Regions from separate parts of the Sphingobacterium sp. UBA7038 genome, predicted to be linked through region 2. Evidence: riboswitches for the same ligand, from Rfam matches in the RefSeq annotation. Region 2 holds a riboswitch; the other holds the start of a gene.
What was found. Region 2 has a riboswitch for S-adenosylmethionine ahead of B3H30_RS14115 (O-acetylhomoserine aminocarboxypropyltransferase/cysteine synthase family protein). Riboswitches for the same ligand answer to the same signal wherever they lie in the genome.

Region 1: another riboswitch for S-adenosylmethionine. It lies ahead of metE (5-methyltetrahydropteroyltriglutamate--homocysteine S-methyltransferase); the one in region 2 lies ahead of B3H30_RS14115 (O-acetylhomoserine aminocarboxypropyltransferase/cysteine synthase family protein).

The regions. Positions count from the first base shown of each region.
Region 1 is NZ_DLAV01000030.1:36,000-40,772, reverse strand. It holds gene metE (5-methyltetrahydropteroyltriglutamate--homocysteine S-methyltransferase) at 19-2,331, opposite strand; SAM riboswitch class I at 2,410-2,513, opposite strand; gene B3H30_RS19410 (response regulator transcription factor) at 2,698-3,387, opposite strand; gene B3H30_RS19405 (sensor histidine kinase) at 3,490-4,773, opposite strand, start outside.
Region 2 is NZ_DLAV01000020.1:119,994-124,766, reverse strand. It holds gene B3H30_RS14120 (homoserine O-acetyltransferase family protein) at 1-594, opposite strand, end outside; gene B3H30_RS14115 (O-acetylhomoserine aminocarboxypropyltransferase/cysteine synthase family protein) at 628-1,938, opposite strand; SAM riboswitch class I at 2,200-2,312, opposite strand; gene B3H30_RS14110 (FUSC family protein) at 2,495-4,522, opposite strand.

The sequences.
Region 1 (4,773 bases), on a different contig from region 2:
ATCAATATAGTTTAAGAATTATTCTGCTCTTAAGATTTTCGCAGCCTCAACCATAGACTCTAAAGCCGCTTTGGTTTCTGGCCAAGCACGAGTTTTCAAACCACAGTCAGGATTAACCCAAAGTTGTTCTGCTGGAACTACTGCTTTTGCTTTGCGCAATAGATCTACCATCTCATCTTTGCTTGGAACACGTGGTGAGTGAATGTCATAAACACCTGGACCAATATCATTTGGATATTTGAAATCACCGGCGAAAGCATTCAATAATTTCATTTGAGAACGTGAAGTCTCAATCGTGATAACATCGGCATCCATTGCAGCGATATCTTCGATCACATTATTGAACTCAGAATAACACATGTGTGTGTGAATCTGTGTATCGTCTTCAACATTTGATGAAGAGACACGGAAAGCACGTACTGCCCAGTTCAAGTAATCTTTTTGATCAGCTTTACGTAACGGTAATCCTTCACGGATAGCTGGTTCATCGATTTGTATGATTTTGATACCTGCTTTTTCCAAGGCTTGTACTTCATCCAAGATCGCCAATGCAATTTGGTAAGTCGTTGTTGAGCGCGGTTGATCGTTACGTACGAAAGACCATTGTAAGATTGTTACAGGACCAGTCAACATACCTTTAACCGGACGATTTGTCAATGATTGTGCATATGAAGACCAACGGACAGTCATATCTTCAGGACGGTATACGTCACCATAGATAATCGGAGGTTTTACACAACGTGAACCGTAAGATTGTACCCAACCATTTTGTGTGAAAGCGTAACCAGCCAATTGTTCACCGAAGTATTCAACCATGTCATTACGTTCGAATTCGCCGTGTACTAATACGTCGATATCCAATTGCTCTTGAAGACGGATGGTGTTTTCTGTTTCTTCTGCGATTGCTTTATCGTATTCTGCCTGCGTAATAGCACCCTTTTTCAGATCTGCTCTCCATTTACGAACATCTTTCGTTTGTGGGAATGAACCGATAGTTGTGGTCGGGAACGCCGGTAAGTTGAATTTCGCTTGTTGCGCTGCTTTACGGTCTGCAAATGCTGAAGTGCGTTTTGCATCGTCATCAGTAATATTGCTTGTACGTGTTTTAACCTCTGGTTTGTGGATCAATGGAGAGGTACGGCGGCTTTCAGCAGCCGCTTTGTTCGCTTCGAAGCGTTTTGCTGTTTCAGCATCAACTTCTCCCTCCGCTAGTACGGCTAAGTCTTTTACTTCAGCTAATTTTTGTTTAGCAAATGCTAACCAGTTTTTTACTTCAGCTGGTAGCGATTGTTCATTGTGTTCATTGTCTAAGTCAAAAGGAACGTGCAACAGTGATGAAGAAGGAGCTACCCATACACGGTCTTTTCCTAATGCATCAACAGCCTGTTTGATTTTAACCAATGATTTTTCGTAATCATTTTTCCAGATGTTACGGCCTTCAACAATACCTAAAGATAATGTTAATGAAGCAGGAACTTTAGCCAATACCGTATCCAATTGATTTTCACCGCGTACCAGATCCAAATGTAAAGCATAGATAGGTAGGTTAACTGCGATATCTTCGTTGTCTTTTAAAGATTCGAAGTAAGTCGTTGCGATTAATTTGATATTTTTTGCTGCTGCAGCTAATTTTTCGAAAGTAGGTTGATATAAAGCTTTTACTTTAGCATCTAAATCCAATGCTAAGAAAGGCTCGTCAATCTGAACATATTGTGCACCAGCATCAGCTAGTTTAGCTAGTATTTGCTCATATACTGGAATAAGTTTATCCAATAAATCGATACGGTCGAAGCCAGCTTCTTTTTCTTTACCGATCAAAAGGTATGTAATAGGACCTAATAGAACTGGTTTAGTATCGATGCCCAATGATTTTGCTTCGTTGTATTCATTTAAGAATTTTTCGGAAGTCAATTTGAATTCTTGATCTTTGGTGAATTCTGGTACCATGTAGTGGTAGTTCGTATCCAACCACTTGGTCATTTCCATTGCAGTCACGTCGATTCCTTCTTGTTGGAAACCGCGCGCCATGGCAAAATATAGATCTAAACTGTAATTGTTGTCTACTTTATTCAATAAAGAATGGTAGCGAGCAGGAATTGCACCAACAGTGAGGGTTAAATCCAATACTTGATCGTAAAAAGAGAAATCATTGGAAGGGATCAAATCTATTCCAGCATCTTTTTGTGTTTTCCAATTGCCTTCACGAATTTTTTTTGCTGTGTCCAATAATTCCTCAACAGAAGATTTTTTAGCCCAATAGGCCTCATTGGCTTTTTTCAATTCGCGGAACGCGCCCACACGAGGGTAACCTAAATTGTTAGTCAATAACATAATGAATGTTTTTAATATTTCTTTTTCAACTATATTTCTTGCTAGAGAGAGAAGGACACACTAGAATTTGGTGACTTCGGCTTATCATTCCCATATCAAGTAGGGTAGAATTTAGCACCTTGTCAAGGGACAGGTTGCTAAGGCTTCATCGGGTCTATTCCCTCTGCCTTTCTCTATAAGCGACGCTAAGTTAGAACATTTCTTTTTGAAATGCAAATTTTTTATAAAAGTGCGTCAATTTTTTATATTCTACTAAGGATGAAATTGTTTTGTTCTTTTATTTTCATCCACGAATTCGAGTAAGTCACGCTTGAATACGTGTGTAGCATAAAAAGGGGAATGACTATATTTTTCATTCCCCTTTTTTTAGCTGACCAAAAGTTTGTAACCTTTTCCGTGCACATTGACAATTTCAACTTTGCTATCTTCTTTTAGATATTTACGAAGTTTACTGAGAAATACATCCATACTTCTACCCGTAAAATAGTTATCATCATGCCATATTTTTAACAACGCTTCTTCCCGGGTCAGCACATCATTTTTCTTTAAGCAAAGCAAGCGGAGTAGTTCAGCTTCTTTCGTGGAGAGTTTTTGCATCTGTCCTTTGTAAGAAATCTGCTGACTTGTATAATCAAAGAAATAATCGCCAATTTCAAATTTATCCGCAACCACTTCTTCTTCTTTGTCTCGAACACTGCGTTTCAGCAAAGCATTGATGCGGAGCAATAATTCTTCCACTCGAAAAGGCTTGGTGATATAATCATCTCCTCCTAGCTCAAAGGCTTCGGTCTTATCTTCCATCATCCCCTTTGCTGTGGCAAAGATAATAGGAACAGTATTGTTTGTTTTTCTGATTTCACGTCCAACTGTAAATCCGTCCTTTTTTGGCATCATGACATCAAAAATACAAAGGTCGTAGTTATTTTTTTTGAATTGAGAAATCGCTTCATCTCCATCCGTGCATAATGTGACGTCAAATTTTCCCTTTAATTCGAGATAGTCTTTTAAAAGATCCCCCAAATTAGGATCATCTTCTGCTAATAATATCTTTTGCATAATGAATATATTAATTTTCACCAATGTCCCTTGATGCTGATAAATCAGCCTTCCTCAACCTTTGAAATTTTTTAAAGAGGAAATATACAAAAAAGGAACGTTTTATTTTTTAATAGGCAAAATTACTTCAAAGGTCGTGCCTTTATCTTTTTCACTTTTAACTGTAATTTTTCCGTTCAGCCTTCTCAGAATGTCCTGTACATAACTTAAGCCAAGGCCAAATCCTTTGACATTATGAACATTCCCAGTTGGAATACGGTAAAACTGGTCGAAAATCTTTTGCAGGTGATCCCGGCTCATCCCAATACCATTGTCGGCTATGGTGACAACAATGGTGTCGCCAACATTTTTTGAATTGATGTTGACATGTAAATCTCCTTTGCTGTACTTGATGGCATTATCCAAAAGATTGTAAAATACATTGGAAAAATGTAACTCATCACCAACGACAACATCCTTGGTCGCTGCAAGATCTATACTGAATTTCCCGCCAATATTTTGCATCCGTAGCTGCATACTGTCCGTTACTGCCGAAACAAGATCATTGATGCATACTTCTACCTGGTCGAGTTTTAGCGTTTCTTTTTCTAGTCTTGCCAAATCGAGCACACGTTCAATATGATTTCCGAGTCTAACATTTTCGTCGTAGATGATATTAGCCAATTTCTGAACGCGCTTGTGGTCGGCATTGATGTCTGGATCTTTAAGTGACTCACTGGCAATCATAATTGTTGCAACAGGTGTTTTAAACTCATGCGTCATGTTGTTGATGAAATCCGTCTTCATTTCCGAAACTTTCTTTTGTCTGAAGATGATAATCAGTGTATAAGCAAAACACCCCACCAACAAGAAAAGCAGTGCCAGCATGGGCAGCAACAGATAGCCCATATTATCGGCAATTATCGCCTTTTTATTGGGGAAATAGATGGTTAATTTTCCTGGCGCAGCACCGATATCACCTTTAAAAAGTGCCGTTGAGTATTTGGTTGTATTTGTTGGGTTATTTAAAGCGGCTTCGTTTAAAATATTATTTAGTAATATATTGTTTGTGCTCCATATTTCAATATTGAAAGGAGCTTTAATGTCGCGTTGAGCCAACTCCTCTTTGATAAGTTCTTGAACGATGATCACATTCAATCGATCCTTTAATGGACGTTTAGCAAGCTCCATTCCAATAGCAATATCTTCGATGTAGTCTGCTTTTTTGCCGCCCAGCATGGCAACGGAATCATATACATTAAAGCCACTCCACGCGTTTTTTCTGTTGAGGATATCCAATCTTTTTTCCAAATCAGAAATTGTTTTCGCAAGTTTCGCATTCTCTCTTGGAGGTAATGTGGCTACCCGGAATTTTGTTTGTTGATTGACCAGTGGGTCCATTAGGGG
Region 2 (4,773 bases):
TTTCAATCCTTTAGCTCCACCATCAGGGTGATTGGCGTAAAAGGTTCGATCAGTTGTAATGGCCAGACGTTGACTTTCATTGAATGCAATACCCCATGGTGAGTGGACGGCATTTGTTCCAACCACGATGAGATGGTTGATGGCTATACTGTGCGATACGGCCCATTCCAATGCTTGTTGACCGCCTAATGACCCCCCGATAAGGATCTCTATTTGTTTGATTTCCAGGTGGTCCGCAAGGACTTGATGTGCGTGAACCAAATCCCTCACTGTGAATTCGGGGAAAGATAGGTAATAGGGTTGTCCGGTTGCTGGGTTTACAGATAGCGGATTACTGCTATTATATGCTGATCCTATGACATTGGCACAAATAATATAATAATCGTTTGCATCAAACAACTCACCTGTTCCAAAAAGACCGGACCACCAATCCAGCACATCTGCATTGGCCGTTAATGCATGGCAAACCCAGATCACATTGCTGCGATCTGCGTTGGGTTTGCCAAATGTTTCATAACTGATTTGTAAATCAGTAAGCTCTCTTCCATTTTCAAATACAAAAGGCTCCGGGTGCAGATATATATGCTTACTCATTTCACGTTTAAGTTTTAAGCCGAAAAAATCTGATTATTTAATTTTATCAAAAGCTTGTTGTAAATCAACTTTGATATCATCAATATGCTCTATTCCTACAGAAAGACGTAATAAGCCTTTGAAGACTCCGGCATTGGCTTGATCTTCATCACTCAATTGTTGATGGGTTGTAGCTGCTGGATGAATAATCAATGACTTCGTATCACCAACATTGGCTAAATGACTGATCAATTCTAAGCTGTCGATAAAGCTATTGGCCTTTTGCGCTGCGTCACCTTTAAGCTGGAAAGAAAGTACCGCGCCATAGCCATTTTTAAGGTATTTTTGTGCGTTAGCGAAGCTCGGAGAGCTTTTTAATCCCGGATAGTTTACTTTTTCTACCTGTGGATGCGCCTCAAGCCATTTTGCGACCTCTAAAGTGTTGTCTACATGGCGTTGCACCCGCAAAGACAAGGTTTCAAGTCCTTGTAATAATAAAAATGAATTGAAAGGGGAGAGTGCTGGTCCGAAATCCCGGAGCCCTTCCACACGCGCCCGAATGGCAAATTGAATATTTCCGAATGGTCCGCTTTCACCGAAAACTTCGGAAAATACTAAACCATGATAGCCTTCAGATGGTTCGGAAAATTGCGGGTATTTTCCATTGCCCCAATTGTAGTTTCCGCCGTCGACGATGACACCGCCAATGCTTGTGCCATGTCCACCGATCCATTTAGTTGCCGATTCAACAACCACATTTGCACCATACTCCAGAGGTTTAAATAAATAACCTCCGGCTCCAAAAGTATTGTCGACGATTAATGGTAAGTCATATTTTTTTGCTACGGCAGCAATTTTTTCAAAGTCGGGAATATTGAAACTTGGGTTTCCGATTGTTTCAACATAGATTGCTTTTGTTTTATCATCAATGAGCGCTTCAATTTTATCGGCTTCGGCGTCTGTTGCAAAACGAGCTTCGATGCCTAGGCGCTTAAAAGAAACTTTAAACTGGTTGAATGTACCGCCGTATAAGTTGGATCCCGCAACAAAATTGTCACCACTTTCCAAAATATTATTTAAAGCTATAAACTGTGCCGCCTGGCCGGATGCAACAGCAACAGCTGCAACTCCACCTTCCAGTGCCGCAATACGTTGTTCGAAAACATCCGTAGTAGGGTTCATAATCCGTGTATAAATATTACCGAACTGCTTTAATGCAAATAAGTTTGCGCCGTGTTCGGCATTTTCAAATACAAAAGATGTTGTTTGATATATAGGAACTGCTCTAGATCCCGTAGTAGGGTCAGCGACTTGGCCAGCGTGAACCTGAAGAGTTTCGAATTTTAAATTTTTGTTTGAAGACATAATATATCAGATTTTAAGGGTTCAAAAAGAAATTGCAAAGTAAAAAGAGAAGCATACACACCTCCTTGAAGGGTCTGTTAAATCTTTATCCAAGAAAACGGAAATGATTTTTAACAAGCATGGAAGTGCATATGCATACGCATTCGCATTCGCATCGATACAATTGTACGATGGGTTACACTTTCGCTTATCGTGCGGTTCACTTGTGTTGAACCTGAATTTTTAATGGACTTCAGTAATTTAATAATCATTGTCTTATGTCATTTATATGCTCCAAAACGATATTGTTTTGGACAGGAATTGGCACCTTTTCAAACAAATTGAAGGTTGCCAGTGGGTCATTGAGCCAGTCTCTCGCCACTTCTTTATAAATCAAGACCTACTGATGAAGGGAGGTGTTGATTAGAAATCTTCTTTCGAAGACGACACAAATATAAACTCTTTTTTTATTAAAGCAAAAGAAATGGTATTTTTTAGTTAAAGGAATTTTGAATAACATGCCGATTGGCATCGCATATCTTCCGATGAAACCGCAAAAGTAACTGTCAATCGGGTATTATGATTTCTTTAAATTGATCCGTTCTGCAGTTTGATTTAAATCTGTTAGGAGAGGTTTAAGCGCATCGATTCTACTATGGATATCATAGGCGAGGTGGCGATTCGTCTTTTTGTTTAACGATAGCGAGAGGCCCACCAAATGGGAATTGACCTGATATGCGAGTGCCTGAAAATGGTGAATATGTGACCAATCCATCCATTTGTGCTCGGGTTCTTTTTTCATTTGATTAATGGCGTCTGAAAACAGGGCCATGGCGGTCTGCGCCTTTTTACGAGCCAGTCGTATATCAAACGAACTTTGTCTTTCGTCCGACAGACGGTTATTGATGATCTGGAAATAATGCGCGTTGTAAAGGGATACCTCTTTTGCCAGCTGAACCATGCCTGTGCTCTGGCGTACAGGTATCAAGAAATAACCCGCTATAGCCAAGAATGCTCCAATCAGTGTGAAAAGTATTCGGCTGCCTAAAATGAGATTGATGTTGCCTTCGAACAGATTGAGTGCAATCACAATTCCCAAGGTAATGAAGATGACACTGACCATATAGTTAGATCGGTTGAACAAAAAGAATCCAAAAAGACCCAATGCAGCTATGGTTAGGAGTGCTGGAAGAAAATGAATAGAAATTAAGCAGAACACACCAACTATAATACCCGAGAATGTACCGACAATACGTTCTATATTACGGGTTTTTGTCATTGAAAATGCTGGCCTGGCAACAATAGCGATCGTCAGTAAGATCCAATAGGTATATTTAAAATCCAAAAATAAAATACCGATCAATGCACCTGTTCCAAAAAGAAGAGCCATCCGAACCGCAAATCGAAAAAGCGGATTATTCAGATGGAGTTTACTTTTTAGATCAGCGAGATTACGTAATGGTCGACTGATAAATTGTTGGTACTCGCTGGTGTCAATCTTATCCTGAATTTCCTGATTTTGATAAAAAGCGACCTGGATTCTGTTGAGTACATCAATAATTGCTTCGATGTTGCTTATGATCGAACATAATATACCTTTTGCTGGATCGGCCTGTTGTTCTTGAATTTCTTTTAAATCCCGTAAGAGGGCATTAATTTTAAAGTTATTATGGTATAATTGATGTGCATACCGGAACCTCTTGTTGGGTTGTGAAAAGCTATCGATTTCTAACGCTAATAATTTGATTGTGTGACGAATTAAGGGGAGGCTGCCCGTGTCTGCAAGATTTTTGCGAATTGCATCGTAGTCATGATCAAGCGCAATAATTAACTCATGGAGGTCAATTAATCCATAAACCTGACTGAGCCAATAATTGCTTTTATGCCACTGTTGGCTTATGATTTTTTTTTCTCGAAACAGAAGAGACCTGATTTGTTCCTGCTGTTCGCTGATCTGGCCATGAATTTTTCCTACGCGACTGTACGTAATATTCAAAGGAATATCGGGATCGTAAGACTGTGATCGTATCAATAGAAATTGGGACAATCCATGAAAGCCATTAGCCATGGCATGTTTTAAAGAGCGATAAGGTTGTATATAGGCTTGTAAAAGGCTAAAAAAGTAATATATTATGGACCCTGTTGTAATCTGTAAGCTAACCGCAAAGGGGTGTTGTGGGGCCATTCCGATCACAAAACTCATGAGAATCAATGTCATGTTTCCAATTGCAGCATAGCGGGCTCCAAAAATGCCGTATAAGGTGCATATAAAACCGGCTGACGCTAGCACGATAACCAAGGGCCAATGATAGGGAAATACAATAGCTGTAAACAATGATGCAATAAAGAAGGTGGGAATACATACCAGAGCTGAAGAAAGTTTATCTTTTCTGTTGCCAGGAGGATCGGTGAGTGTCGTTAACAACGATCCGACACCGATTCCGATAGCCGTGCTCGCTTGCGCTCCCAATAAATAGATCGCCAAACTTGGCAAAATACTGACTGCAACATTACGTAATGCGTCTCCAGCATGCTCGCCATGCATAAATCGTATTATAAGGATATAAATACGGTAGAGTCTTTTCTTCAATGATACAGTGCTCATGAATCAGTTTACTAATTTTCGATGCAAAAATACAAATATTATGCTTAATATTTTTTGTATACAATTTATTTGTTTTGAATTTTATTTGTTTTTTGAATTTTTATTTTGATTCGATGTCATTTTCCTACGATATGTTTCAGAAGATTCAAAATTATCTCGCATGATCCTATCCGCTGTAAAAGCGATCAGCGAAGGATAGGGTTTACCGATATTATTTGGTTGTCTACCGAGTGAATCGCACTACCTGTCTA